DNA from 2 places in the Neobacillus sp. NPDC058068 genome. Region 1 is predicted to be linked to the other one. Evidence: a T-box and tRNA genes for the amino acid it is inferred to sense, from the RefSeq annotation. Region 1 holds a T-box; the other holds one or more tRNA genes.
The links. The T-box of region 1 lies ahead of ACFVSW_RS11565 (valine--tRNA ligase). A T-box ahead of a tRNA ligase gene usually reads a tRNA of that ligase, here a tRNA-Val.

Region 1 (15,690 bases):
TTTGGAAAAGGGGCGGAGCGCTGCTAAATCGAATCCGTTAGTTCCGATTTAGTAGAACTATCCAACCTTCAGGGCAAATCAAGTGTAGTGCGGCTCTGCTCTCACCGCCTTTTTTAAGTTAGGCTGGTTCTTTGAATATGTTGTAGTTCCGAAGTAGATGGCTCCATGCTATTTACTTTTTAAGGAGAGTTGAATTCTGATGACTGACGTGAATCGACTAGAAGCAATTTATCCTATTTTAAAAGATTATCTTGTTGAGCCTTATTTTGTCGAAGATTACGGTGGTGTCCAAAAGGTTTATTCAAATAAAGGAACGTTTGCCCTGAAAAAAATCGCGCCGACAATCGGTACGGATTTCATTCGCCACGTTCATCTGCTTTACCAGAAGGGCTTTAATCGGATGGTCCCGATTTATCCAACAATGGACGGCAGGTATGCAGTCTTACACGAGAATAATCTCTATTATCTAATGCCCTGGATGCCAAATGATCATAAGGAAGACCGCGAGCATAAAAACCAGCAGTTATTTCGGGAATTGGCACGGCTCCATACGCTTTCCGCCAAAGAAATCACGGTGAGCAACGAAGAACGAACAGAGCACTATGAAAAGACGATAGAGCAAATGGATAAGCATCAGGAATTCCTCGATGGCTTCATCGATGAATGTGAAAAAAAGACATATATGTCGCCATTCGAATTGTTATATTGCATGTATTATACCGAAATAAGCCAGGCACTGCGCTTTTCAAAGGCCAAATTTGAAGAATGGTATGAGAAAACGAAAGAAATTGAAAAGGCCCGCATGGTTATTACCCACGGGAAATTATCATCGGAGCATTTTCTATTTGATGATCGCGGGTACGGTTTTTTTATCAATTTTGAAAATGCCCGTTACGGTTCACCTATTCATGATCTCCTCCCGTATTTATCACGAGCCTTAAATACGAGCCTAAAACGAAGTGATACCGCCCTTGACTGGGTATATCATTACTATAAATACTTTCCATTTAAAGAAGATGAGAAATTATTATTCTACAGCTATTTAGCCTACCCGATTCCCGTGATCCAAGTTGCAGAAAGCTACTTTCGAAATCCTCGGCCTAGGAAGGAGCTGAAGTTTGTCCGCAAACTCCAGCAGCACTATTGGCATTTAAAAAATTCTGAGTATGCTGTCATGCGCATGACGGAAATCGAAGCCGTGCAGCAAGTAAAAGAAGGAGCCCAGCAGCAGATTGATTAACTGCATGATGGGCTCCTTAAATAATTTCAAAATAGATAGAAATGGCGATAACGATAAAGAATGACAATAATAAAACATCAAAGACGGTTGGCAAAAACATCGTTCGAATGAATTGAAAAATAATAAAGGGCAGAATCAATTGTCCGCAAAATCTCCGGAATGTTCGAAACCAGGGACGGTGTTTGTATTTTTGAAAATTTCCCCTCACAGAAAAACCTCCCCTTTCAAATCAGGCGTTTGTTTATATATATTCTAAACATCTGTAAATTCCCCTGAAAAATTACATATAGTATAAATTAAAAGAAATTTGGTAATCATGATTGACGTCAAGCCTTATTTTTCGTAGTATAACTATATAATTTAATTAGCGTAAGCAAAGACAGGGAAGAGTACGATGCCTAGCCAGCTTCAAGAGAGGGAAATCATTAGCTGAAAGATTTCCTAAGAGGCACATCAGAAAGTCGCCCACGAGCTTCTTCTGCGAACGGATGTCACAAATCCTATTAGTTGAAGACGGATCAAATCCGTTATCCTATTTAAGAGCCAATCATCTTTCTTTGATTGGAAAAAAGGTGGTACCGCGAAGCAAACTCCATTCGTCCTTTTATGACGAAGGGGTTTTTTTTATGGAGAAAAAAGGAGGAATAGTAAATGGAAACAAAAGAATTAACGATGCCAACCAAATACGATCCGCAAACGATTGAAAAGGGACGTTATGATTGGTGGCTTCAAGGTAAATTTTTTGAAGCAAAGGATGATGAGGGCAAACAGCCGTATACCATCGTAATCCCGCCGCCGAATGTAACCGGAAAACTTCATTTAGGCCATGCGTGGGATACAACATTACAGGATATTTTAACAAGGATGAAACGGATGCAGGGCTATGACGTTCTTTGGCTTCCGGGAATGGATCACGCCGGAATCGCCACCCAGGCAAAGGTTGAGGCGAAACTGCGCAGTGAAGGCAAAAGCCGCTACGACCTTGGCAGAGAGAAATTCGTGGAGGAAACGTGGAAGTGGAAGGAAGAATACGCTTCCCATATCCGGGCGCAGTGGGCAAAGCTCGGATTAGGGCTCGATTACAGCCGTGAGCGATTCACCCTTGATGAAGGACTATCTGATGCCGTTCGCGAGGTTTTTGTTACCCTTTATAAAAAAGGACTGATTTACCGCGGCGAGTACATTATTAACTGGGATCCATCGACGAAAACAGCTTTATCCGACATCGAAGTTATCTATAAAGATGTTCTAGGTGCATTCTATCATATGAAGTACCCACTGGCAGACGGCTCTGGATTCATTGAAATTGCGACCACTCGTCCAGAGACAATGCTTGGTGATTCAGCTGTTGCCGTTCATCCAGAAGATGACCGCTATAAGCACTTAATCGGTAAGACTGTTATCCTGCCAATCGTTGGCCGCGAAATTCCGATTGTCGGCGATGATTATGTTGATATGGAATTCGGTTCCGGGGCCGTAAAGATTACCCCTGCCCACGACCCGAACGATTTTGAAATCGGCAACCGTCATAATCTTGAGCGCATTCTTGTAATGAACGAAGACGGCTCAATGAATGACAAGGCCGGCAAGTACAAAGGGCTAGATCGTTTTGCATGCCGCAAGCAAATTGTCAAAGACCTGCAAGAACTGGGCGTTCTGTTCAAAATTGAAGACCATCTGCATTCTGTCGGCCACTCAGAACGAAGTGGTGCAGTAGTTGAGCCATACCTTTCAACACAATGGTTTGTTAAAATGCAGCCGCTTGCCGATGAGGCAATTGCCCTGCAGGACAAAGAAAACAAAGTAAATTTCGTTCCTGACCGTTTTGAAAAAACTTACTTGCGCTGGATGGAAAATATCCGTGATTGGTGTATTTCAAGACAGCTTTGGTGGGGCCACCGCATCCCGGCATGGTACCACAAAAAAACGGGTGAAGTATATGTTGATCACGAGCCGCCAGCAGACGTAGAAAACTGGGAACAGGACAAAGATGTGTTAGATACATGGTTCAGTTCAGCACTTTGGCCATTCTCAACAATGGGCTGGCCAAACAATGAAGCGGCTGATTATAAGCGCTACTTCCCAACAGCTGCTTTGGTAACAGGCTATGACATCATTTTCTTCTGGGTATCGAGAATGATTTTCCAAAGCGTTGAATTTACTGGCGAGCGTCCATTCAAGGATGTTCTCATTCACGGTCTCGTTCGTGACGAGCAGGGACGAAAGATGAGTAAATCGCTTGGCAATGGTGTCGATCCAATGGATGTCATTGATAAATATGGTGCCGATGCCTTGAGGTATTTCCTATCGACTGGCAGCTCACCAGGGCAGGATTTACGTTATAGTACGGAAAAAGTAGAATCGACTTGGAACTTTGCTAATAAAATTTGGAATGCCTCCCGCTTTGCATTAATGAACATGGACGGGATGACATATGAGGAAATTGATTTCAGCGGTGAGAAGTCAGTAGCCGATAAGTGGATTTTAACACGCTTAAATGAAACGATTGAGCATGTGACCAAGCTTTCTGAGCGCTATGAATTCGGTGAAGTAGGCCGTGCACTTTATAACTTTATCTGGGATGATTTCTGTGATTGGTATATCGAAATGGCGAAGCTGCCGTTATATGGTGAAGATGAAGCAGCAAAGAAAACGACTCGTTCGATTCTTGCTTACGTGTTAGACCAAACGATGCGCCTCTTACATCCGTTCATGCCATTTATCACCGAGGAAATTTGGCAGAACCTGCCGCACCAAGGCATCTCGATTACCGAAGCGAAATGGCCGGAAGTAAATCCAGCGTTTTCTGATGAGGAAGCAGCTGGGGAGATGAAACTGCTCATGGAGATGATTCGCTCTGTACGGAATATTCGTGCCGAAGTAAACACGCCAATGAGCAAGAAAATCAAAATGCTTGTCAAAGCGAAGGATCAACAGGTCCTACAGGCAGTCGAAAACAACCGCAGCTATATTGAGCGCTTCTGTAACCCTGAAGAATTGCAAATGGGGACAGATATTCAAGTACCTGAAAAAGCGATGACGGCGGTTATTACTGGCTTAGAAATCATTCTCCCGCTTGCGGGCTTGCTTAATATCGATGAAGAAATAGCCCGTCTGGAAAAAGAATATGACCGCTTAAATAAGGAAGTCGACAGAGTTCAGAAGAAATTAAGCAATGAAGGCTTTATGAAAAAGGCACCGGAGAGTGTTGTTGCTGAAGAGCGTGCCAAGGAGCAAGATTATCTTGAAAAAAGAAATATTGTTGAAGCACGGATTAAAGAGCTAAGAGGATAAATGAAAAGGTGAGGCGAATTCATAACTGGATTCGTCTTCCCTTTATTAAAAGGGGTGTTACGATTTGTTTACTACATATAAAGAAGCCCTGGAATGGATTCATGCACGCTTAAGACTGGGCATTAAACCAGGTTTAAAACGAATGGAATGGATGATGGATCGGCTTGGCAATCCAGAAACAAAGATAAAAACAGTCCATATCGGCGGAACAAATGGAAAAGGCTCAACCGTTACTTTTCTTAGCTCCATTCTCGAAGCCGCAGGCTATACAGTTGGAACCTTTACCTCGCCCTATATTGAGCAGTTTAACGAGCGGATTAGTGTGAACGGGAAACCGATTACCGATGAGGAATTGCTAGCGCTTGCCAATGTTATTCGTCCATTAGCAGATGAATTGGAGGAAACGGAGCTTGGCGGTCCAACCGAATTCGAAGTGATTACTGCGATGGCGTTCGATTATTTTGCCAAGAACACTAATGTGGACATCGTCATTTTTGAAGTAGGTTTAGGAGGGCGATTCGATTCCACCAATATCCTTCATCCGCTAGCTTCGATTATTACAAATATTGGTCTTGATCATACGAACATCCTCGGAAATAGCTACGAGGAAATCGCTTTTGAAAAAGCGGGAATTATTAAGGAACATACTCCCGTATTTACCGCAGTCAAACATCCTGGTGCACTTAACGTGATTATCGAGCAGGCGGCACAAAAAACCGCGCCTATTTACCGCTTAAATCAAGAGTTCTCCATCAGCGCTCATGAATCGCTTGAAAATGGCGAAACGTTCACATTACAAACGGAAACGCAAACCATGAATGAGCTTGAAATCAGGATGATCGGCCAGCATCAAACAGAAAATGCTGCACTTGCGGTAAGCGCAGCCCAATTTTTACATCAAAAATGCTCGTTCAACTTGAGCATCAAAGCCATCCGGGACGGTTTAAAAAAGGCCTATTGGCCGGGGCGGTTTGAAATTCTCTCGCAAGACCCGCTGGTCATCATTGATGGGGCCCATAATGACGAAGGCGTTACAGCGTTAGTCGATGAGTTATCATCCCGTTACCCGGATCGTCACATCCAGATTGTGTTTGCGGCCTTGAAGGATAAAAAGCTCGACAGAATGATTGCTAAGCTCGACAAGATTGCTCACCAAATCTCGTTTGTCAGCTTTGATTTTCCCCGCGCCGCTAATGCAGAGGATTTGCTGCAAATCAGCCAATCAGCGAACAAACTGGCGGTCGACAATTGGAAGACCTATTTGTTAGAAGAAATTGATAACCTAGATGCGAAAGACATGGTAGTCATTACCGGTTCTCTCTATTTTATTTCGGAAGTTAAACCTCATTTATGTAAATATTTGAAAAATAAGACGATTTCTCTATGACAAGCTGCCTATTATTTGATAATATTAGATTATCTTGAATTAATAATAACCGACCGATGGAGAGGAGGAGAGTAAGATGGGTGTAAAACCGCAAGTCCAAAGAACGATTTTTCTAGTTTGGTTTTTGCTGGTTCCAGCCGGTTTATGGTTTACCTATACCTATTATCCTCCTCGCTTCAACGGTAATTGGGTTGATATTTTGGCGTTTTTGCTGTTAACACTCATTGTTGCCTCGATGCCAATTGTCATAAACGATATGTTTATTTTTCTCATTCAATGGGTGGCACTTGCGACCTTTTTAAAGTTTGGCCTCTTTGTCGAAATCCTCTTTGCCCAGGCAGCGGTCATTAGTTTACTTGTACGGCTAAGGATTCTGAAAAATGGTCAATTATTTCGTCTGCCGCTGAATTTAATTATGTTCTTTATTGGGTCTTTCGTTAGCGGAATCGTTTATTTCTTACTTGGAGGCGAAACGGGTCCCAACCTGTCTCACGATAGACATGCACTCTTACTGGCTGTTGTCTATGCCGTGGTAAGTTATCTATTAAATCAAATCATCATTTCTTTTAATCTCTTTTTTATTTATAAAAGGAAAGAGTCTTATTTCGGCAAAGACTTCTTTGTCGAAACGATTACTACGTTAATCACCTTGCCGATTGGGATTATGCTGTACATTTTATACAGACAAGTGGGAATACTAGCTATCTTGTTTGTCGGAATTCCGTTTGCTAGTGTGTCAATTGTGTTTAACCTGTACTATTCAAGTCAGAAGATAAACGAATACTTACAAAAGGCCGCGGAAATTGGTCATCAGTTAGCCGAACGCCTAAATGTAAACGACGTCATTCACTTATTTATTCAAAAGCTTAGTGAAATGCTGCCCGTTGATTATGCTTATATTTTTGAAGTGTCAGGCGACGAGCTTAAATTAATTCGTAGGATTGAAAGCGGTACTGTAATGGCGAATGACATTAAACCATTGAAAAAGAACGAAGGAATCTGCGGCAAGGTCTGGGCGAGACGGAAGGCTTATCTATTCTCTGCTAAGATGGAGTGGCGAGGAATTGTCAGCGGCCAAATCCCTAGCGATGTCGAAAGTATTCTTTGTGTTCCAATCGTAAGCAGTAAAAACGTAACAGGAGTATTATTACTGGCTGCTAAGAAAAAGCGCGCCTATGAGAAATTCCAGCATATGATTATTGATATCCTCTGCTCCCATTTTGCCGTGGCAATGGAGAATGCTAAGCATTATGAACAAACCAAAAGGCAAAGTGAACGCTGTGCGTTAACAAAATTATATAATTACCGCTATTTCGAGAACATGTTAAACGAAGAGTTCGAAAAAATGGCCAGTTTTCAACGTCAGATGCTTTCTTTAATCATCCTTGATATCGACCATTTTAAAGAGGTAAACGACACCTATGGCCACCAAAGCGGCAATGAAATCCTTATCGAGCTTGCAAACAGAGTGAGTAAGTTGGTCGGCGCCCGGGGAACAGTGGCTCGATACGGCGGCGAGGAATTCGTCGTGCTATTACCCGATACCTCAAAGGAAGAAGCCTATCAAATGGCTGAACACATTAGGCAGTCAGTTGCGAACTGGCCGTTTACCCTTCAGCAGTCGTTAGATCAAAAACAGCAGCAGGTGAGGATTACCGCTTCGATTGGAGTCGCAACCGCACCAGAGGATGCAGAGGATGCAATGGCATTGATTCGTCATGCAGACCGAGCACTTTATGTTGGGGCGAAGCGGGCGGGGAGGAATCGGGTGGCGGAGTATTCGTCTTGTTAATGAATTATGAGTGGTGTGAAAACCCATAAAAAATTCACTTATTCCAAAATAAAATCATCATCTTTGACAATCTAAAATGGTCAAAGATGATGATTTTTTATTTGTACACAATATTATTAATTAATGTTTCAATTGTGGGATTAGTAAATGTTGGACCACACTTTGTTTGAATATCAGCAGGAAGTTCCCCTTCGGTTATTTTAGTATATGGGCCATTATAACTTCCAATTATATTACCCATTAGATATAACTTTCCAAAAATATCCACACCCTTAGGAACTTCCAAATTCCCTTTGATACAAACTGTATAATTAGATCCTATCTCCATTTTATCAGCCACTTTTACACCATTCTTAACATACACCTTCCTTGAATCATTACTCGTTAATTCAAACTTTCCAAGGACTGTTAAGTTTCCCCCAACGAATAAATCTAGGTTAATGGGATCCTTGCCTGATGGAGGTGTTAAATGACCATTTACTGTCATATCACCTTCAGATTCAATTGTAGAATTTTTTACATGTTGAGCGTTACCATCAATATAGATTGTCTCACCATGGATTTTCATACCATCCATGTTATTAACAGGACCATTTAAAGTTAGATTTCCTGTTGAAAAAATTTTTTGGTCAACCATATTGTTTCCCGTATTTATTGATCCAGATCCTACTAAAATTTCTTTACAGGAGGATGAATAGGATGTACAGTCGGGTGGGTTTGGTTTTTCTATAGCTTTATAAATTGAAGGGCTTAGGTCGATGGTCATTTCCCCATCAAGAATAGTGTCCTTCATTTTTTCGGTTCCCATTACGCTAAAACTTATAAGTATTTTATTTGAATTTGAAGTAGCAGTAAATTTTTTATTTGTAATTGCAATATTTGAATCCCCTGAAATTGGATAATATTTATTATTTATTGGATATTTAGCTCGAAATGCGGTTTGAATATCTGTTGCAAGTTGGGTAGCAGCACGTACTTTAAAGTCACTTTGTGTAGGCGGAACTATTTTTTTAAAATCTTCTAGTTTTGTTTCAAAGAAATTTTGCACGGCTACTTGATATAATGATACTCCCATTTCTGCAGCGGCAACAGATTTTGATTTTTTCTCAACCACTTGATTTTGTTTAACACTACCAAATGATTGTCCCATGAATGCAAGGAAAACAACTGTGAAAATAGTAATGAGTAGTAAAACTGTTACTAGAGCATATCCACGTTCATTCTTTAATATTTTCATTGATAATCAACGCCCTTCACCCGATATAATAATGTTTCAATAGTAATCTTATTTATTGGATTTTTTATGTCAGTGGCTGTGACTATCAAAGTAACATCTTTTTTATTTGGCTCAATGATAATTGGACCTGAACCCTTATCAACATTATCAATTTTTAATACATAGTTAAAACAAATTTGAGAATTACTAAAATCCTGTTTGGGTTCTTTATTAGGTGTGACAGTAACTATACATGGTGAACCAGTGCTAGAATTAGTACTCCGTATTTCATATTGGTTATATTTTTGATGAATACTTGTCAAATTTGTAATTAAAAGATTTGTTTCTTGAATCATGAAGTTTTTGGAAATTGATTTTTGCGAAAATTTATATCCTTGAAAAAATACATTCCAAATAATTACACCAACAAAGGAGAGAATGGCTAAAGTAATTAATATTTCAATAAGTGTAAGACCGCGTTCATCACTTTTCAAACTCATCAACTCCTATCTTTTTACATATCCATAGGTTTCGGCTACTACATTTCCATTTTTATTCTTTAGTTGCATGACTATTAGATGAACGCTATAGACATTTGATTTTTCAATTGGTGATTTTTTGATTTTTATGGTTACTTCATAACTATTTTTTATAGTTGTAAATATATAATCTGTTCCACTTGGGTTCGGATTGAAATTAGTATAGTAATCCTTATTATTCACATTAGTAATAAAACCTATTGTTTGTTTATCATTAGCAATAAAGGTTTTTACTTTATTGGATTCCTGCCAATCAATAAGCAATCCTTTGGCGGTATTTATGGCTTGAGATTTATTTTCATTTTGTTGGTTCATAAGTCCCATTTGGGGAAAAAAACGCATAATTGATAGAAAAATAATCGATAAAATAACGATAGAAATTAGAATCTCTATTAACGTTACACCTTTTTCATTTCGAACAATTTCCAAATAACCCATTCCCTTCAGGGAGTAATATTTTTATAATAAAAAAATTAGTAATTATGACCCATAAATGATTTCCAGTCCTTTTAAAATACTTAATAGTATTATACAATATTTAGTAAGCGAATTTTGTCTAATTTTTGAAAAAATGAACAAAAGAATAAAGAAAATGTAGTTTAATAGTATAAAAGGACAATGAGAAAGGGAGTGAATGGATGCAATCAATTATATGGGCCTTTTGTTCTATGTTAGTACTTATGTTGATTATATCTTTTCTACCGCTAGGATTCACTATTAAAGGTAAGTTTTTTGTCATTTTAACTAGTTTTATCTTAGCTTTAGGAGGAATTGCCGCCATTGCATCTTTCCCATTATGGGAAACCGCAATAATGCTGGTTTTGCTAATCTTTTTTGCTGCCTATTTTATGGATAAGCGCATTGGCGCTCAGTTATATAAAGTTATTCCGACATTTGAAGGAAAATTACCTGGGGAACTGGATTTCCATGTCACGAATTCTAAGATAGATATGATGGAAGATAACGATTCTATCGAATTAACAGAATTAAATTTGATAGAAGCTCCTATGGTTGATTCTATTCAACCTTTTGTAAAACCAGCTATAGAACAATTGAGTGACAATAACGAGGATATTTCATTTTTACTAGAGCGGAATTCTGAAAATGAGGTTACTGAACAAAAGGTAATGGAATCTGATCATGAAATTGGTTACTTATCCGACATCGAGAGTTTACTTGATGAAGAAGTTTCCAAAATGGATGATCAGAAGAAAAGTAACTGGTTAGAAGAAATCGATGAATTACCATCTCTAGATGATGTGGAGAAGCTACATGTTGAAAATGTTCCTGGTGAAATTGAACTGTTAGAAGATTCTCCATTTGATTTCCTTATTGCTGCAAAAGATGCAGCAGTTGACAAAGAAATTGAAACGGAAAAAACGGTAACTTTGCAAAAATAATTTGAAGGGAGGCAGAGAATTTGGGCAAAAGTCAGCAACTGATCAAATTGTTTGTTGTTTTATTATTCAGTACGGCATTTATTTTTAGTTTCTCCCTTTATGGTGCAAAAGCATTTGAAAAAATAACCAATGCTGATGGAAAATTCTCTAAAGGAACAACGATTGGTTCATTAGATGTTTCCGGAAAAACAGAAACTGAAGCTTCTAGTCTCTTAGAGGAAAAGTATGTAGACTGGACCAAGGGTACATCGATTGAATTACAATATGGGGAAAATAAAGCTTCCTTTGATTTAAACCAATTTCATTTAGATGCTAAACAAACGGTGGATTCAATAAAAGATGGTCAAAAAAATCCTGCTTTCATTACAATTGACAATTCGAGGGTAGAAGAACAAGTAGAAATTCTATTTCCGCAGATAAAAAGCAGTGATATCAACCTTGAAAATCTTACAAGCAGTTTAAATGAAACTGCCTCACTTTTTGAATCAGGTTCTCATACCTATAACCTTTTTGAAGATTACTTATTAGTTGAAAATATTAAAAAGGATGTTGTCTTAAATACAGCAGTCATTGATTTGAAGCAATTTCCTGATGGTTTGCAAACTCTAATTGAAAATAATTCTTCAATTGAAATTCCTGAAGTGTCAACATTTTCTCTGTTAGGATTTGCTAAGAAACATAAAATTGCCGACAGTGAAGCCCTAAATATAGTAGCAACTGGAATTTATCAAGCTGTTTTACCTACTGGCTTGTCAATTGAAGAAAGAAACATTAGCAGTTCGCTCCCTGGTTATGCAGCTGTAGGCCTAGAAGCAAAAGTGGATCAAAGTAGAAATGCGGATTTAGTTATAGCTAATCCGAATAAGGCAAAGTATAATCTAGAACTGCAATTGGACAATAGTAACCTAACGGTTACCTTAAAGGGTGAAAAATTTGTTTACAATTATAAAATTACGACAAAAGATGAGCTGAAATTAAAGCCTAAAACGATTGTTCAATACAGCCCACTGCTTCTTCCAGGAAAAACAAAGGTACAAAATAAAGGGTCAGAAGGAATAATCATTAAGGTTTATAGAGATGTATATCAGGGAAACTCGTTTATTAAAAGTGAATACATTTCCGAGGATTATTATCCGCCGTCCTTTCAAGTGGAAGTTCGTGGACTAGCAGGAAGTCAACAGAGTCAAACAGAACCTTCAGGGACGACTGACAACCAGTCTGGTCCGGATAACAACGGGCAGACAACGGAGCCTGCTAATACCAACGGGAATCAAACGCCAACGAATTCTGATAATAGCCAACAAGATTCAGTTGACAGTGATCTTTGGGGAAAACCGAATGAACAACCAAAATAAAAGCAGGGATAAAACATGAGACAAGCACGAAAACGACTTGGTGATTTGTTAATAGAAGAAGGTCTTATAACAGTTGAACAGCTTCAAGCAACACTTGAAAAAAAGATTTCGAATCAAAAACTTGGTGAAGCTCTATTGGACCGGGGATACATTACCGAACAACAGTTAATTGAAGTGCTGGAATATCAGCTTGGAATCCCGCATATTAGCCTGTTTAATTACCCGTTTGAAACGAATCTTTTTTCGCTTATTTCCAAAGAAACAGCGAGAAGAAATTTAATTATTCCGTTAAAAAAAGAAGGGAATAAGCTGTTCGTCGCTATGGCAGATCCGATGGATTTCATTGTCATCGATGATTTGCGCTTATCAACGGGATTCCAAATTGAACCGGCAATTGCCACAAAAGATGATATTCTGCGTTCGATTAATAAATATTATGATGTTGATGATGGTTTTGCTGAATTGCTTGATGAATTACAGCAAAATGACAAGGGACGAACCGATGATGTAACAGACATGGACTCACCGATAATCCGCCTCGTGAATCAGATATTGTCTAACGCTGTTATTCAAAAGGCAAGCGATATTCATATTGATCCGCAGGAGACGAAGATTGTCGTCCGTTACCGAATTGACGGTGTTCTTCGTGTTGAGCGTGTTCTGCCTAGTCATATGCAAGGCGTGTTAACAGCAAGAATAAAAATCATGTCTAATCTCGATATAACCGAACACAGGATTCCGCAGGATGGTCGGATTAAACTAAATCTAGAATTTCATCCGGTGGATCTCCGAGTCTCCACGCTTCCAACTGTTTTTGGGGAGAAAATAGTTATGCGTCTCCTTGATATGGGATCCACTTTAAATGATATTAGTAAACTTGGCTTTAACGCTCTTAATATGAAGCGATTTAAAGAAATGGTTGATAAACCAACAGGCATTGTTCTTATTACAGGTCCAACAGGGTCAGGAAAATCTTCGACCCTTTATGCGGCCCTTAATAAGCTTAACAGTGAAGCAGTTAATATTATTACAATTGAAGATCCAGTTGAATACCAATTGGAAGGGATTAACCAAATACAGGTGAACACGAATGTTGGTATGACCTTTGCGGCTGGATTAAGGTCGATACTTCGTCAGGACCCGAACATTATCATGGTCGGGGAAATCCGAGATAAAGAAACGGCCGAAGTAGCAATTCGTGCATCATTAACCGGACATTTAGTATTAAGCACACTTCACACAAATGATTCAATTGGGACTGTTACTAGGCTGATTGATATGGGGATAGAACCGTTTCTCCTAGCAGCCTCCTTAAGCGGTATTGTGTCACAGCGGCTTGTCCGCAAGGTGTGCCGCGATTGCTTAGAAGTTCAAGAACCGTCAAAACGTGAATTTGAAATTTTTGCAAGACGCGGGATGAAGGTTGAAAAGATATCGCGTGGAAAAGGCTGTTCATCTTGTAACATGACGGGTTATAAAGGTAGAATTGCCCTTCATGAGGTATTGGTCATAAATGATGAGATAAGTAGAGCAATGATGAACGGTGAATCCTTTCAAAAGTTGAAGGAAATGGCCACGAAAAATAAAACCATCTTTTTAATTGATGATGGATTATTAAAAATAAAACAGGGTTTAACAACCACAGAAGAGGTATTAAGGGTAGCAACTCTGGAGTAGGAGTAAATACGTATGAAAGAAAAAATTGAAGCAATACTGCGAGCGGCGATTGAATATAAAGCCTCCGATGTTCACTTAACTGTCGGTGTTCCCCCTGTTCTGCGTATCAATGGTGATCTACGGAGGTACGGAACTGATAATTTATTACCAGACGATACCGAGGGGATGGCAAAAGCGATTATTCCGGAGTCAATGTGGGATTTATTTAAGGAAAAAGGAGAACTGGATTTCTCGTATGGAGTTCCGGGAAGTTCCCGATTTCGTGTCAACGCCTATCACCAACGAAAAAGTGCGTCGATAGCCCTTAGGGTTGTCGCTTCAAAGGTTCCGTCAATTGAGGAATTAGACCTGCCGGAAATTATTCCTAAGTTAGTGGAGAAACCTCAGGGACTAATTCTCGTAACAGGTCCTACAGGTAGCGGAAAATCAACCACACTTGCTTCGATGATTGATTATATGAACCGAACCATGAGGAAACATATTATTACCCTTGAGGATCCAATTGAGTATCTTCATCGTCATAGTAACTCGATAATTGATCAACGGGAAGTTGGCTTTGATACAAATAACTATGCAAGCGGGTTAAAGGCGGCACTTCGTCAGGACCCAGATGTCATTCTGGTGGGTGAGATGCGCGACCTAGAAACGATGTCGATTGCGATTACAGCTGCCGAAACAGGACACCTTGTATTGGGGACGCTTCACACTTCAAGTGCCCCAACAACCATCAATCGGATTATCGATGTGTTTCCATCAGGTCAGCAGCCGCAAATACGTATTCAATTAGCCTCTGTGTTAGTCGGGGTCATTTCGCAACGTTTATTTCCAACTGCTGATAGAAAGGGTCGTAAAGCAGCCACCGAAATTTTGGTTAACAATGCTGCAATCGCCAATTTGATTAGAAATGAAAAGATTCATCAAATTCAAAGCACGATGCAAACGTCCCGCGCCCAGGGGATGCATACGCTTGAAATGAGTATTAGAGACCTAATAGACAGAAATGTGATTCAAAAGGAATCGGCTGTCCAATATTTACAAGAAAAGATGTTGATGAATGGCTAGATTTAAATATGCTGGACGTGACCGAAAAGGAAAACGGCAGGGCACCGTACATGCAGCTTCAAAGCGAGAAGCGATGGTCAAGCTTAAAGAAGAGGGAATTCGGGTAATAGATATTACAGAAGTTCCTGAGACCCTAATGACCAAGGATATAACATTAGGGAATCCCGTGAGGCTGCAGCATTTTGTTATTTATCTCAGACAATTTTCTACACTAATTAAAGCTGGGGTAACGGTTGTCGAAGCAACAGCGATTCTTGCCTTTCAAACAGAGAGTAAGGCCCTGAAGAAGGCACTGCTCGACATTGAACAGGAACTACGGGAAGGTAACCCACTTTCTGATGCCGTTGCTAAGCACAAAAAAATATTTACACCGATGTTTATTAATATGGTCAAAGCGGGAGAAGTCAGTGGTAATTTGGATGAAACTCTTGATCGCCTTGCAGAGCATTTTGAAAAACAGCATTATACTAAGCAGAAAATAGTTTCTGCTCTAGCATATCCCTCTGTTGTAGGAATTATTGCAATTGCAGTTGTTATTTTTTTGCTGGTTGCCGTTGTCCCAACATTTGTCACAATGTTTGCTGATTTGGGTGGTCAATTGCCAGCAATTACAAGGTTTGTCCTTGCAGCGAGCGGTTTTATGCAATCATTTTGGTGGCTTGTGGCTATTTTTATTATTGCTATTGTAGTTTTCATAACTTATCTAAAAAGTAACAATCAAACTAAAT
Region 2 (15,690 bases), on a different contig from region 1:
TGAATTTGTGAACACGTCTAGAGATGGTTTCCTGCTCGCACAAAATATCAGCTCCTATTCTCTAACGGCAGTGGCAAAAGAAGCACGAGGCTTAATGGCTGAAGGCGGCAGTATTGTGACATTAACCTATTTAGGCGGCGAGCGTGCCATTCCAAACTATAATGTCATGGGTGTAGCGAAAGCATCTCTAGATGCAAGCGTCCGTTATTTAGCAGCTGATCTCGGAAAAGAGGGCATTCGCGTTAACTCGATTTCCGCTGGTCCAATCCGTACCTTATCAGCTAAAGCCATTGGTGAGTTTAATTCTATTTTAAATGAGATTGAAGAAAGAGCACCTTTACGTAGAACAACCACTCCGGAAGAAGTCGGCGACACAGCTCTATTTCTTTTCAGTGAACTTTCCCGAGGAATTACCGGCGAAAACATTCATGTTGATTCAGGATATCATATTTTGTAATTTCTTAAAGCCCGCAGCCATGCGGGCTTTTTATATGAAGAAATTGAGAATTTGCTGTTAACGGTGATAGGCATTTCGCATACATATAAAGTGTAGGATTACGTAATTAGGAGGTGCTTTGCATGTCTAATAAAAAGAGTCAACGCCCGCTGCTATATGTTGATCAGTCATTTTCTAGTGCCCCTTCCAAGAGCAACATGCAGGAAGTATATACAAACAAACGGGAACAAGAGCAAGTAGATGACATCAGAAGGAAAATTTCTCTTGCGAAAAGGGAGTCCATCGACCCGATACCAATCGAGGTAAACAATTCAGAGGATTGGCAATCTACTTCATCTACTCAACATCAAGAAAGAAACAAAACTGCATTTACGCGGGTAAAACCCTTCAAAGATATGGACCTAACTGAGCGCTTAGACTATTTAATCAACTTTCCAAAAGTTCTTCCACCTGTCCCGTGTGTCTTTTATACAGCTGAACAAAATTATCAGGGGTACTTAAAAGAGTACAACGGCAGCCAGGTAACCATCCAATTCCATGACCAATCGTCAAAAACATTCCCTCTAAATGATTTAAAGAATGTCATAATGATTGGAATCAAAAAGTAGAAATAAAAAAGCCAGCCGATTTATCCCGACTGGCTCATTTTTTTAATTGCATAATCCCAAGTTAACATCGGCAATACATTGAACTGCACAGAAGCAGTTTAAGTCAACTGTAATGCAGTCGTTGCTTGCGCGGAATCGCTCAACCTGGCACACCTTTGTAAGGTCAATGCAACATTTGTCTCCGCTAGAAACAAGGTTTACCGGAACAAAGTGCCCGCCTTCACGGCGTCCTGGCACTAATACACGAAGTGTTGCACAACAGTTGTCAAATACATCTTCTACGCGGAAGTAGATGGATACACATGCATTGTGTTCATTGCTGAAAAACGCGTGAAATGGAGAACCATCTTCCGTACTTAAAACAAACACACGAGTATCAACAGGTTCTCTCCTTGCTGGTGACACTAATGTTCCCAGCGGCTCTGTAAAACAACTGGAACACTCTGCACATTCTTCTTCAACAGCGTTGTCTTGAATATCTTTAATGGCACGAACTACTTCGCAGACACAGTTACCACTGCGAAAATCGTTATTATTATTTCCACAACCCATTTATTTTTCCTCCTTAATCCGTGATATATATCTTACATTACTAACATATTTCACAGAGCCCTTTTGGGTTACGGACAATTGCCTTATTTGGCAAAATTAGGCGGGTGAAAATCCAAAAATAAATAAGAGGAGATTAATAGGTGATGAAAATAACCTTTTTAAACTTGTTTATTTTATCACTGGCGAGCTTCAGGCTTACAAGATTATTTGTTTATGACAAAATAACCGAATTTATCCGTGCCCCTTTTTTCGATGAGCTAACTGAGGAAAATGAAGATGGTGAAATGGAAGTTTATTACCTCCCGAAGAAATCAGGAATAAGAAGATTCTTTGGTGAACTTCTAAGCTGCTATTGGTGTACAGGTATTTGGGCTGCTGCAATTATTGTAGGGCTGTTTTATCTGTACCCGGACTTTTCCACACCGGTTATCCTCATTCTAGCGGTTGCAGGAATTGCTGCAATTCTTGAATTAATCGTGCAGTATTTGCTGGAAATATAATGGATTTGCTGAGACAAGACTTGCATCTGGCTCATATTCTAACTATTAGGAATTATTTAATTCAGAAGGAGAGAATAGGGTGAATAAGAAAAAGAAGAACAAGGAAACAACGCAATCGTATCAAACAACGCAATCGTATCAAACAACAAAATCGGTAAAGAAAAAAGGCTGCGGCTGCGGCAAAAAAAAGACATCAAGATAACAGATGAAACTGCTGGTTAACTGGCAGTTTTTTTATTATTAATCTTGTCATAATTTTTGCCAATGTCGAAAAAACTACTTTGTAATAGTACTTATAAAAAATTGGAACAAGGAAAGGGAATAAAATGAGCGCTAGGTATCGACTGATATTATTCACTTGTATATGTTTATTGGCCGCCTGTAATCATAATCAACCGGCCAAGGATAGTCAATTAGCCCTGATGAAAACGACGAATCCTAAACCAGTTGTTATGGATAAAAGTAAAAATCCTAATCGTATTGAAGAAATAAAAAAAGAAGTAAGCTCATTTCCTCAAATTTATGATGTTGCCGTAGTGAAAGGGAAAAAAGATACACTCGTTGCCTATAAGGTTAAACATTTGCACCGATTTAGCATGAAAAAAATTGAAAAGAATCTAACCAAAATGCTTGAAGAAAAATATCCGAAAGAAAAGTTTACTGTTTCAAGTGATTATAAAATTTTTCTTGAAACGATTAGGTTGGATGAGCGAATGAAATCCCCTAAATTTTCTCACCGGGAAGCTGAAAAACGCTTTAAAGAAATCGTTAAGATGACAGAAGCTACGAAGTAGGAAAGGGCGAATTAAAAATGGAGAGCAAGCAAAAAAAGCAAAACACGACGCTCCAGCAGCGGAACTATCAACAGCTGCAGCAGAAGCATGAAATAAAAAGACCAGTACTGAAGAATTGTATCAAAGCATTTTTTGTTGGCGGCCTCATTTGTCTTATTGGCCAAGCCGTCAGTTATTTTTACATATATTTTTTTAATTTTACAGAACAAAGTGTCGGAAATCCGACAGTGGCGACAATGGTCTTCTTCTCCATGCTATTAACCGGGTTCGGAGTCTACGATCGGATTGGACAATTTGCAGGAGCAGGAAGCGCTGTGCCTGTTACTGGGTTTGGTAACGCTGTTATCTCTGCTGCTATTGAACATCGGACAGAAGGGTTTGTTCTAGGTGTTGGCGGGAATATGTTCAAGCTTGCCGGATCGGTGATTCTCTTCGGTGTGTTCTCAGCGTTTGTTGTGGCGTTGGTTAAAACGCTTCTTGTGATTTGGGGGGTTTTGTAATTGTTAAAAGGGCATCAATCATGGGTATTCGCTAACCGGCCAATGATTTCAGCAACGGGAGTAACAGGAGGGCCATTTGAAGCAAATGGGAAACTGGCGAATGATTTTGATTTATTATATGAAGATTTATGGATGGGAAAAGAGTCCTACGAAAAAGCCCATCGTTTATTGCTTGAAGAAGCAATAAAAATGGCCTTAAAAAAAGGAGAAGTCCAAAAAGAACAGGTACAATTTTTATTTGCCGGAGATCTAATTAATCAGATCACCCCTACAAGCTTTGCGGCTAGAACCATGCAGATTCCTTATTTCGGTCTTTTCGGGGCCTGCTCTACTTCTATGGAAGGCTTAGCACTCTCCTCATTTGTTGTTAATTACCAAGGAGCGAAATACGTGCTGACAGGTGCCTCAAGCCATAATGCAGCGGTCGAAAAGCAGTTTCGCTACCCAACAGAATATGGCGGCCAAAAACCGCCAACAGCACAATGGACCATCACCGGTGCGGGAGTGGCCCTTGTGCAGCCGAATGAGCCTGAAAAGATGCACCCTGTAACAACCTCAGCAACGATTGGAAAAGTCATTGATATGGGGTTAACAGATCCGTTTAATATGGGTGGAGCAATGGCGCCGGCGGCAGCGGATACAATCATGGCTCATTTTCGTGACCTGCAATTGGACCCTTCTTATTATGATTTAATTGTGACTGGCGATCTGGGGAGAGTAGGTCACGATACGGCCTTCGAATTGCTCAACAAAAGTGGTCTTAAATTGGAACGAAAACAGTTTCAGGATTGTGGGTTATTAATGTATAAGGATGATCAGCCAGTTCAATCCGGGGGAAGCGGTGCGGGGTGCTCAGCGACTGTCCTTTATGGACATCTACTGAACCAACTAAAGAAGGGGACATATAAACGGATGTTGGTAGTTGCGACCGGAGCATTGTTATCGCCGCTCAGTTTTCAACAAAGCGAATCAATCCCATGTATTGCACATGCAGTATCCATTGAGATGAATGAGGAAAAGGGGTGAGTCGATGCTAGCGATGTTTTTTTGGGCGTTTGTGGTTGGCGGATTCATTTGTGTCATTGGGCAGCTATTATTTGATGTAGTCAAACTGACACCAGGGCACACCTTAAGTTTGCTTGTGGTTGCAGGTGCAGTGTTGGATGGGTTCGGATTGTATGAGCCACTGGTTGATTTTGCTGGTGCAGGAGCAACCATCCCGATTACCAGCTTTGGAAATTCCTTAGTTCATGGGGCACTACAGGATGCGAAGGCACATGGAATCATTGGTGTGTTAACCGGCATGTTTCAAGTAACAAGTTCTGGAATCTCCGCCGCGATTGTTTTCGGGTTTATCGGCGCCCTTATTTTTAAACCTAAAGGGTAAAATGCACATTTTTCACTCTGGCTTTTGAATAGGTGGTCATGCCTGCACACACTAATAAGTAATTTCATATGTTATTAATGAGATTACTTAAGTGAGGTGACTATTTTATGTGCTTTGGTGGATATGGTGGTGGCTACGGCTACGGCGGTGGCTACGGCTACGGCGGAGGTTCAACATTTGTATTAATCGTCGTATTGTTCATTCTTTTAATCATAGTTGGTGCAAGCTTCTTTTAATAAATAGTAAGCTTGTTTCAGCTGGAAGGGGTTGGCCCAAAAAAGTGGCCAGCCCCTTTCTTGTTCCTGCAATCACCATTTTCCCTTTCCTTCATACAATAAAGTAGTTTATGAAGGAGAGTGATTTTTGAACATGGATAATGGATTCTTTAAAAACATAGAAAAGAAAACGGGCGTTAATATGAAAGATATCTTTGATTTAGCAAATTCGTTGCAAAATGCCAATTTTAAAGATGAAAAAACGGTCCGCAATGTGATTAGAAGGGTTTCCGAAATTGCTAATAAACCGGTAAGTAAAGAAATGGAAAATCAAATTGTAAAATCGATCATTAATGACGGGAAACAGCTTGACTTCAATACAATCTCGAAAATGATGAATAAAAAGTAAAAGAAGAAGACCAACTCCTTTGTATTAGGAATCGGTCTTCTTTCTTTTATTCAAAGGGGCTAAAAATCGTGACTGATTTGCCTTTTTTCCTCTCCTTTGTTGCGGTACTGAGATAAAAAGCTGATTCCGCGCGCGAGTCATCGCAACGTAAAATAATCTCCGCTCCTCTTCAAGAGCAGTAAAATCACCATTTCGCTGCGCTTCTAAGGCAAAATCATGTGGCAGGCTGCCATCGACAGTCCCGATTAAATAAACGGTTTTATATTCAAGCCCTTTAGCCCGGTGAATAGTGCTTAGGCTGATTGCATCTGTAAAATGCTTACTTAGATTCTTTATTTCTTTGTTCATTGCTGACATATGCTCGGAATGTGCCAGCAATGCCTCGATGGTCTCAAAGCTTTTTGCGGCCACTTTAAGGTCCTTAAGGTCGTCCGAGCCTTTTTCGATCTTGCTTGATTCGTTCCCTCGCTTCTTGAGAAAATCAAGAAAACCAAGATCTTTTTCGATTTTCTCAATCGCTATAATTGGGGACATATGCTTTAATCCCCGAATAAGCGTCACAGCCTTTTTTAATTTTTTTTCTTGAAAGGCATGTGCCGTTTTTAAGTGTGATAGGGCCTCAAGAAAACTGCAGTCTTTCAGGATACTCTGTGCTTTTAATTCTTTCAGTACCGCTTGCTTTAAAAATAAGAATGGCAGGATATCGGATAAAGCATGCGGGTCATCTTCATTCAAGCTAACCTTAAGAAAGGAGAGGGCACTTCTGACAATATACCGCTGATAAAAGCTTTCAGCATCTTGCTCCAGTTTAAAAGGAAGATTTGAACTTGCTAAGCGCTCAAAAATAGCACGTGAGCCAGCATTAGTCCGATAAAGAACCGCGAAGTCTGAGGGATTTTCCCCGTTAGAAATTCGTTCCTGAATATCTGTGACAATCATTGTTGCTTCTTCCTCTTCATCAAAGGGAAAAAATAAGAGCGGCAGCAAGCCTGATGAAAATTGTGCCTTCATTCGCTTCATTCTTCTGACTTTATTAGCAGCAATCATTTGTGTGGATGCAGCGACAATTTCATGGGAAGAACGGTAATTTTGTTCAAGAATAACCAATTTTGCAGCAGGGAAGTCTTTTTCAAATTCCAGCAAATAGCTCGGGTCACTCCCTCGGAATGAATAAATCGCTTGATCATCATCGCCGACTGCACAAACGTTTTTATGCATTCCTGATAGGAGCTTGATGAGTTCATACTGCACCTTGTTTACATCCTGAAATTCATCAATTAAAAAATAGTGAAAGCGGTCCTGATAGTGTGCAAGCAGGTCAGGGGAAGAATTCAAAAGCTGATAACAACCAAGCAGCATGTCATCAAAGTCAAAAAGACCTTCTCGACGCTTATATTCCTCATATTTTTTATATAGAAATACTGCCTTTTCTTCCCACTCAGATGCGGGTCTCACTTCGTTTGGCATCAGGAGTGAGTTTTTCCAAAACCCAATTTGCTGTAGCGCCAGGTCAAAGGCAAATTCCTTTTCAGATAAGTCGAGCTCTTTACCAGCTTCTTTAAGGATTTTATCCCGCTGCCATTCTTTTTTTAATAATTTGTCAGCAGACCAATTGGCTCCATCATGAAACATAAGTATCCGATAAAAAATACTGTGAAACGTACCCGTAACAAGTTGATTGATTTTTTCCCGTTTCATTTGTGGATAGGAGAGCAATCGATCCTTCATTTCAGCGGCAGCTTTTGACGTAAAGGTAACAAGCATAATCGTACGGGGATCAATCTGTTTATCATGGAGCATAAAAGCTGTTCGTACGGTTAACACACGTGTTTTACCGCTCCCCGCACCAGCAAGGACTAATATCGATCCTTCTGTATCCAGGACAGCCGCTGTTTGGCTTTCATCCAGGACAACTCCGCTTTCCGCTAGTTCTAAGAGATAAGGCGGTCGTTTTTGCTGACTGCCTTCTGTTACCTGTTTAAATGGGATCGTGTATTCAATTGTTTTTGATGGTCTGAATAGTTCTAGATTTTTTTGGGTTTCTGTAATCGTTCTGCCTTTTGGCAGATTAAATCCGTTCTGAACGCTAAAGCTTGCTGAATCCTCGGTAACTATAGTTACAGCAGGCTCTGGGCAATGTATTTCCGGTTCTTGGGTATGAAAAAAATAAGGGCTCTCGTGAATTCCCAGTAACAATCGAACTTTCTGGGCGCACGTAGGGCAGTGGAGTTCACCATTTTTCCCAGCAAGAAAGATTTTTTGATATTGTTCTCTCGCTAAGTTGTCAAGAACAATATTTTGATGTTGATAGATAGCTGTTTTCATATATTTAAACCTCTATTTCGCTAAATAAGACATGTTCAATCATAACAAAACTAGCCGGTATCTGAAAGTGTTTTAATCCAGGAAGATAAAGAAGCACTTGCCAGTCAACGGCAAGTGCTTCTTTTAAGTTATTATTTCTTTTATCATTGTTTTATGAGGAATACCTGCATCCAAAAACTCCTCTGAGACAACCTCGTAACCAAGACCTTCATAGAAAGGAATAGCTTGGGTTTGGGCATGTAGCTTTAATTTCTGTAACGCAAGAGACTGAGCGTGGTTCTCAATAGCATTCATGATCGACTTCCCTGCACCAGTTTTTCTTGCTTCTTTTAAAACACAGATGCGTTCAACTTTCCCGTATCCATCCACGACCCGGAATCTGCCAGCCCCGATAGGCGCATCTTCAAGATATAGGACAAAATGGGCGGCTTCATCTTCGTATTGGTCGATTTCCTCTTCAAGCGGGACGTTTTGCTCCTCCACGAAAACAATTTTTCTTATATAAAAAGCATCTTCAAGTTCTTTTTGATTTTCTACAACCTTTACTTTCACGTAATCCTATTCCTTTCCAAGACGAAATGTTTCATAAACGGTCCAAGAACCATTTTCTAATTGATATAGAAGGTGGAAGCGGTCAATTGTTTCTTCATGATCAAGTTTTGTCATTCTAAGTGAACCTAAGACATCTGAGTGCTCGTCATCGGAAAGCTTTTGACCAATCGTAATATGCGGAACAAAGGCATAATCCGGGTTTTGTTCGCTATATTCTTGATTAACTTCGGAATGAAGGGCTACAAGTTCTTCCGTTTTGTCCACTTTGAAATAGATGACATTATTTACAGGCTGAAACGAGCTGATTTTGGAAGTTTTTAATGCGATTGGGTTGGTATTTCTAGCGATTTTTCGTAATTTGTCTGCTAAATCCTTCGCATTCTCTTCTGTTGCTTCAAAGGCATTCTTTAACGTTAGGTGTGGAGGAATTAGAGCATAATGCGGATCATAGCGTTTGCGATAAGAATTCACCAGGTCTTGAAGCTTTTTTGACGGGAAAATAACAACTCCAAATTTCATACGTTTACCTCCGTTTATATAAAATTATTTTCTTGAAAAACCAATACTTATAAAAAGCCTTCCTGCTATTATAGCAAATTTTCAAAATATATTAAATCACTTAAATCACACTTATGAAACTTGTGACAATAGTTGTAAGACTAAAATAACAGTTTAAGTGCTCGTCTTAAATCTGGCTGCCAGTATGTCCAGGTATGATTTCCGTTAAATTCTTCATAAAAATATGTAAAAGGTTTTGCTGAAATTACTTTTGAAAGTTCGCGGTTTGGGCCAAGGAAATCACTCACTTTTCCGTTAGTCATGTGTACTTCCGTTTCTTGATTGCCAATGACATGATAAATTTCTAAAAGCTGCTCTTCAGTAAAGTTTCTTATTAATTCCACTACCTGATTGTCAACGTAAGGCGACTGCAACAGTACTTTTCCAAATGTGTGCGGGTATTGAATTGCCGTCATTAATGAGACGGTAGCGGCAAGCGAGTCGCCAATAAGTGCCCTCGTCGAACCCATTTGATAAGTAGGAAACTCTTTGTCAAGAAAAGGAACTAACTCATGGGCAAGGAAGCGGATGTATTTTTGGTTTTCTGATCCTTTGGGATGGTATTTCCTGCGACGGTCCTCCACATCTTTATAGGGCACCCCAACAATTATTAAATTTTCAATTTCCCTTTTAGAATGAAACTCGTCTGCTACTCGACCAATTCGGCCAAGCTGGAAATAATCGCGGCCATCCTGTGCGATTAACAACGAGTATTTATATAACGGCGAAAAGTTTGCTGGTAGATAAATAAGGAGCTGCATTTCTTCCCCTAGCTCAACGCTTTGAAAGGTAAGTTCTTTAATCGTGCCTTTTGGAAACTCCATACAACAAAACCCCCAATATTTCGATTAATACAACTGCATTTTATCATATTTTAATTAGAAATGCTTTTCACAATAGGAAGGGAGTTTGGGGGAATCGGAACATAGGGGGTTAGTGAAGGTGTCGCTTTTTTAAACAGGTTTCGGGCATGATGGATAAAATGTTTTCCCGCTTAAAGGTGCGGACTTGTTTTCGAAGCAGACAATAGGCACGAATATATTCCTCATTCATTTCCATCACAATCAATTTCCGCTGAGATAACTCATGGTTATCGGCAAGATAAATCATTTCTAAAGGCATATTTTCTTCGATGGAACGGATGAATAGCCCATCCATGTGAATCACTCCTTTCTTCATTATTGTATTATTATATCCGAACATTCGTTCTTTATTCGAGAAAATAGAACTTCCATTCCTTTTTGTTGTTAAAAGATTTATCGGCTGGAATGGATGGTCAGGAGGGTTATCCGTAAGAATGCTAAAAATAATATTGACATTCTAGAAAAATTTAATATAATTAAATTTGTACTAATAAGCGATCTGATAGTTCAGCGGGAGAATACATCCTTGACAGGGATGGGGTCGGGGGTTCGAATCCCTCTCAGATCATCACTAATCCTAACATCTAAACGATGTTAGGATTTTTTTTCTATAATTTGTAGTTTCTTATTTCAAGTAAAATAATATTTAAAAGCTCTTTCCTAATTGCTGGAATTACAAGCTCTTTAATTGATTAAAACGAACATATGTTTTATAATTAAATAAAGAATAAAAATAAAAGGAGGATAGAGCCGGTGAAAAGAGTCTGGGCTTATTACCGTGTTTCAACTAAAAGTCAAGTCCTTCACCATGATACTACCCTACAACAGAAAGCTTGTTTAAATTACATTTCCAATTTTCACGATTGGAAAATAAAACGTGAGATTGAGGAACTGGCTGTTTCTGGATATAGTGTAAAACTAGAAGATCGAAAAGGAATCAATAGAATCTTACTTGGTGCTAAGCAAAGAGAATTTGAAGTATTACTTGTATTCATGTTGGACAGGATTGGCAGGAAAGAGGATGAAATGAAATACTTTTTCGATGCCATGCAGAGTGAGGGCATTGAAATCTGGTCTATAACCGAAGGAATGGTTTCCAATTTTTCTGAACGTGAAGCTGAATATTATCTTCAGTGCTCAAAAGAAGTTGAAAAAACATCACAAAGAGTAAAAAGAAGATTTGTACAACTAAACGAGGAAGGTATTTTTACAGGAGGATCTCCTCCTTATGGGTACAAAATTATTAAATTGGATGGAAAATCAGAATTAGCTATTTTCCCTGAGGAAGCAGAGATTGTTAAAATTAAGAAACCCCATATATATTGGTTACCCAGCTTATAATAAATGTAGCAATCTGCACGGTAAACATAAGCGGTCAGAATGGAAGCTCCAACCTAAAAAAGAGGAATTAGTAATTGTAGATAAGGAAGTATTTTTAAAAACTCAAGAATTAATGGACAAAAGAAAACCCTATGAAAATCATTCGGGTACTACAACAAAAAATACCTTTTTACTTAGCAATCTAATTTATTGCGGGTACTGCGGGAAAAAGCTAAAGGCCGAGAATAATAGAAATAGACCTAAAAAAGTAAATGGAAAATCATTTGAAACAAAAATTTATCGGCGCTATGTCTGTGAGCATGCAAAAAATAAACATGAAATTCATGAGCAAAGGGACTTTGGTGCAGACAAGCATGAAGATATAATTATATCTTTGTTAGCAGACGTTATGAAAAAAGCAACTTTTTTTATTGATGAAAAGGGAATAAAACAGGAAAAAGAATCCTGTTTAAGGGAAATAGAAAGGATAAAAGAAGAATTAAGTCAGTTGTATTCCTCTTATTTTCAATTAAAAAATGAAAATCAATTGGAGAGATTAGCTAAATTAGAAAAAGATATTCTTGAAATAAATAAAAACCTTTTTAATGAAGAAACTTCTTTTTCTGCTCTTATAACTAAAGAGAATTCTATTGAATTGTTAAATATAGAGCTACCTAATTGGAATAGTAAATATTATTCGTGCTCTGTAATGGAAAAAAGGCAGATGCTAGGGCGAATTATTGAAAAAGTAATTCTTAAAAAAGGAAGTTTTGAATTATTAACAAAAGATTATATTGCACATCCTGCTATAATAAGTCATAAAATTAAAGAGATAAATTCTAGTTCTGTAGTGATTCCAAAAGTGACAGGGAAGGGGTCGGGGGTTCAAGTCCCTCACAGGTCATCACAAATCCTAACATCTAAACGATGTTAGGATTTTTTTATTTCTAATGTACATCGTGATAGACACACTTTGAATGATTTATATTCTAAAAACGTTACATAGAATTGTATAATTAATCATAAAGAAGAGGAGTTGAATTACATGATGAAAAGTGAATCAATGCTTTCGATTGACCCAGCTAAGAATACTGCGACTGAAAATTATAAATTGATGATTGGGAGTGTTATTCCAAGGCCAATTGCATTTGTGACCTCGTTAGCGAGTGATGGTACCTTAAATGCTGCTCCGTTTAGCTACTTCAATATTGCCTCATCAAAACCGCCGATGATTTCAATCGCTGTATTAAGAAAGGAAACGGGGCAAAAGGATACGGCACGCAACATTGTCGGTCTTAAGGAATTTGTTGTTCATATTGTCGATGAAGGGATTATCGCACAAGTGAATGAAACAGCGGCAAGCCTCCCGCCTGACCAAAGTGAAATGGAACTAACAAATTTTTCAGCAATTGAGAGTACGAAAATCTTGGTTCCGGGAATTAAAGAGGCAAAGATCCGTATGGAGTGTATATTAGAGCATCACTTAATTTTAGGCGATGAAGATGCGCCCAGCAGTGACCTAATCATCGGAAGAGTGGTTCAATTTCATTTTGATAAAGAAATATACGAGAATGGAAAAATTAATCAAACTAGTTTAGCTGCTGTAAGCCGGCTTGCAGGTCATAATTATGCAAAAATCGGTGAGGTTTTTGAAATTATTAGGCCGAAATAAGTGCCCGCACGGTAAATGAAAGAACTTTTCATTGCCCGAAATAAGAAAAACAGCTTCCCCGCGGTCAATGAAAAGTTCTTTAAAGATAAAATGGAGAAAATATATCCTAGTCCAGTCTTCGACCACAAATATCAAATAACGGGCAGATATCACATATAGGCGTTGCTTTGCAATGCTCCTTCGCATGTTCAACGATAAGGGCGTGGAATTCATTAAATAGTACCAAGGCCCCAGGTAATTCCTTTTCAACTTGCTTTCTAAAGGTATCATACGATTCTGGCATATCGTATCCTAAACGATAGAATATCCGCTTTGCATAGGCGTCGACGACAAAAATAGGGGTATCAAATGCGTAAAGCAAGATGACATCCGCCGTTTCAGGGCCAATGCCCTTGATACTTAATAGCTCAGTGCGCAGTTGATGCCTGTCTATTTTTTTAATCAAATTGATATCGTAATCATGGGTTTTAAACCATTCCATAAAGGACTTGATCCGACTAGCCTTAATATTGAAAAAGCCGCTTGGCTTTATAAGCTGGGCAAGTTCCTCATTAGATAATTGAGCAACCACTTCAGGATGCAAAAACGGTCGTAAATTTATTAAGGCCTTGTCGACATTGCGCCAGCTTGTATTTTGAACAAGTATGGAGCCGATCATCATTTCAAACTGTGTTTCCGCTGGCCACCAGCCTTGCGGGCCGTAGTGTTCATATAATTTTTTGTAAATTAATTGATAATCGTGCTTCATTGTATCACCATTTTCTTAATATAGAACCCGCCATAAATAAAACGTGGCATATGCTTGCCAGCCCTCCCATCGTACTGAAAGCTTTAAAAGCTCTTCCTTCGCAGGCTTTTTCTCTGAACCGGTCAGATGTTTGATGGCGTTATGCAGTCCAACATCATCAATCGGATAAGCAGAGGTAAATCGTAGGCAGCGCATTAGCACGTAATTCGCTGTCCATGGACCAATCCCGCGAATCTTGATTAAACTCTTTTCAGCTTCTTTAAGGCTATCCATCCTCAATAATTTTTCCTTCGATAATTCCCCGCTGGCCATCAGTTGGGCAATGCCAATAATATATTCACTTTTTTTCAAGGTCATTTTAATATCTGCTAGATCAGCAGGTGTTAATTGGGCAATTTGTTCGTAGGTTGGAAAAACCCAATAGTTCCTGCCATTCCACTCGATTGAATCGCCAAATTTTTCAACAAATTGTCTTTTTAATGTGTAGGCGAACGCTAAGTTTATCTGCTGCCCTAAGACTCCCCAGCAGAGGGCCTCAAATAAATCGGGCACACCGATCACACGTAATCCGAAAAATTCCTCGACTGGCCCCTTAAGGAGCGGGTCTGCTTTTGCCATTTTGTAAAACGGCGTTAAATCACGGTCAAGGTCAAACCATTCACGAATGTACTGGGCAACCTCAGCGCGCTCCGACTGATTATTCGGTCTAGAGTCTTTTAAAAATTGCACGATCATCTGATTAAATTTATTTACGTGTATTTTTACTAAGGTTCGGGTTTCTCCAACGGCAATCACCCTTATGATCATTTCGTTTTCGACTTCAAACATACATTCATTTTTGTTCCGTTCTAAATAGCCAAGATTTGCTTTTATATTAAAATCGATTGGCAGCTCAATGATGATATTCCCATTGATTTCCTGCCAACAGTCCATTGTGTTTTGTTGATTAGCCACATTCAAACCTCCGCATCTTAATAATCATTATCACAAAAAATTATTTCATTATCTTGCTTTTCTATTCGTAAAAACCTTATTTTCAGAAGAAATAGGGCTATATTGATAATAACAAAAATTGGAGGTGATAACGATGGTTCATGATATTAAATCCCGTGTACAAAGCTTAGACTGGGAGGCCATTCAACAAGAATTAGATGAACAAGGTTTTGCAAAGCTGCCCCCGATTTTAACTAAGGCAGAATGTGAATCGTTCATGGAGTTATATAGTGATGAACAGTTGTACAGAACAAAGATTAATATGACGAGATACCGCTTTGGTAGCGGAGAGTACAAATATTTTTCCTACCCATTGCCTGAACTGATTCAAGGGTTACGAGAATCGTTTTATGCAGAGCTGACCAAAACCGCAAATCGCTGGTTGGGTTATTTGAAAAAACCGGAACAGTATCCCAATACGCTGGAAGATTTTTTAAAGACTTGTGAAGAAAAGGAGCAAACGAGACCAACACCATTAATCTTAAAATATGAAAAAGGCGGCTTCAACTGTATGCATCAGGATCTTTACGGAGACGTATTTTTTCCATTTCAAGTTGTCTTTATCCTGAATCAACACAATCAAGACTATACAGGGGGGGAATTCCTCCTTGTAGAGCAAATTCCAAGGGCCCAAAGCAGGGGACACGTCCTTACAGTTGATCAAGGCGGGGCGATTATTTTTCCAACAAACTATCGACCTGCCCAAGGAAAAAAGGATTATTACAAAAATACACTTCGCCACGGTGTCAGCACGATTACATCTGGAGAGCGATATGGTTTAGGGATTATTTTCCATGATGCGAAATAGAGGAATTATATCAATGAAAGACAAAACAAGTGTAAAAACTGAGCATAGTGTTTTTCATTGGGGGATAAAGGACAAAACTGGTGAATAAACCATGCGAAGTGTCCTTCATATGGGGGATGGAGGACAAAACCAACCTACTGTTTGCACTTTCCATCAAACCCAATCAGATTCAATATCTTGCTTTTTTATTCCCAAGAACTTACCTATCGTTTGTGACGGAGCTATAATAATAAGAGAGGTGGTCTAAATGAGAATAGAGTTTCAAGCGGATTCTAGTGATGAAGTCATGACAGATGAAAAATGGCAGGCCATTATCGGTAACGATGCAGCATACAATAATCAATTTTTCTATGCTGTTAAGACAACGGGAATCTTCTGTAAGCCATCATGTAAATCTCGCGTTCCCAAAAAAGAAAATGTACGGATTTT

Region 2: it has a tRNA-Val gene. The T-box ahead of ACFVSW_RS11565 (valine--tRNA ligase) is inferred to sense a tRNA for this amino acid. The anticodon was not compared.

The regions. Positions count from the first base shown of each region.
Region 1 is NZ_JBHVSI010000008.1:155,212-170,901, reverse strand. It holds gene ysxE (spore coat protein YsxE) at 200-1,240, shown strand; gene ACFVSW_RS11570 (hypothetical protein) at 1,257-1,448, opposite strand; T-box leader at 1,608-1,847, shown strand; gene ACFVSW_RS11565 (valine--tRNA ligase) at 1,892-4,534, shown strand; gene ACFVSW_RS11560 (bifunctional folylpolyglutamate synthase/dihydrofolate synthase) at 4,599-5,921, shown strand; gene ACFVSW_RS11555 (sensor domain-containing diguanylate cyclase) at 5,998-7,713, shown strand; gene ACFVSW_RS11550 (hypothetical protein) at 7,811-8,950, opposite strand; gene ACFVSW_RS11545 (type II secretion system protein) at 8,947-9,423, opposite strand; gene ACFVSW_RS11540 (prepilin-type N-terminal cleavage/methylation domain-containing protein) at 9,436-9,897, opposite strand; gene ACFVSW_RS11535 (hypothetical protein) at 10,107-10,868, shown strand; gene ACFVSW_RS11530 (G5 domain-containing protein) at 10,889-12,223, shown strand; gene ACFVSW_RS11525 (GspE/PulE family protein) at 12,239-13,900, shown strand; gene ACFVSW_RS11520 (type IV pilus twitching motility protein PilT) at 13,913-14,962, shown strand; gene ACFVSW_RS11515 (type II secretion system F family protein) at 14,955-15,690, shown strand, end outside.
Region 2 is NZ_JBHVSI010000002.1:239,011-254,700, reverse strand. It holds gene fabI (enoyl-ACP reductase FabI) at 1-457, shown strand, start outside; gene ACFVSW_RS03520 (CotO family spore coat protein) at 580-1,065, shown strand; gene ACFVSW_RS03515 (CotY/CotZ family spore coat protein) at 1,108-1,617, opposite strand; gene ACFVSW_RS03510 (DUF1360 domain-containing protein) at 1,761-2,117, shown strand; gene ACFVSW_RS03505 (hypothetical protein) at 2,197-2,319, shown strand; gene ACFVSW_RS03500 (YhcN/YlaJ family sporulation lipoprotein) at 2,540-2,911, shown strand; gene spoVAC (stage V sporulation protein AC) at 2,929-3,411, shown strand; gene spoVAD (stage V sporulation protein AD) at 3,412-4,437, shown strand; gene spoVAE (stage V sporulation protein AE) at 4,442-4,798, shown strand; gene ACFVSW_RS03480 (YjcZ family sporulation protein) at 4,906-5,034, shown strand; gene spoVIF (sporulation-specific transcription regulator SpoVIF) at 5,168-5,422, shown strand; gene ACFVSW_RS03470 (UvrD-helicase domain-containing protein) at 5,447-7,747, opposite strand; gene ACFVSW_RS03465 (GNAT family N-acetyltransferase) at 7,871-8,299, opposite strand; gene ACFVSW_RS03460 (YjcG family protein) at 8,306-8,818, opposite strand; gene ACFVSW_RS03455 (alpha/beta hydrolase) at 8,959-9,681, opposite strand; gene ACFVSW_RS03450 (WYL domain-containing protein) at 9,791-10,015, opposite strand; tRNA gene ACFVSW_RS03445 (tRNA-Val) at 10,217-10,288, shown strand; gene ACFVSW_RS03440 (recombinase family protein) at 10,474-11,061, shown strand; gene ACFVSW_RS03435 (recombinase zinc beta ribbon domain-containing protein) at 11,015-11,974, shown strand; gene ACFVSW_RS03430 (flavin reductase family protein) at 12,104-12,712, shown strand; gene ACFVSW_RS03425 (endonuclease III domain-containing protein) at 12,819-13,460, opposite strand; gene ACFVSW_RS03420 (DNA-3-methyladenine glycosylase family protein) at 13,476-14,393, opposite strand; gene ACFVSW_RS03415 (2OG-Fe(II) oxygenase) at 14,548-15,261, shown strand; gene ACFVSW_RS03410 (bifunctional transcriptional activator/DNA repair enzyme AdaA) at 15,509-15,690, shown strand, end outside.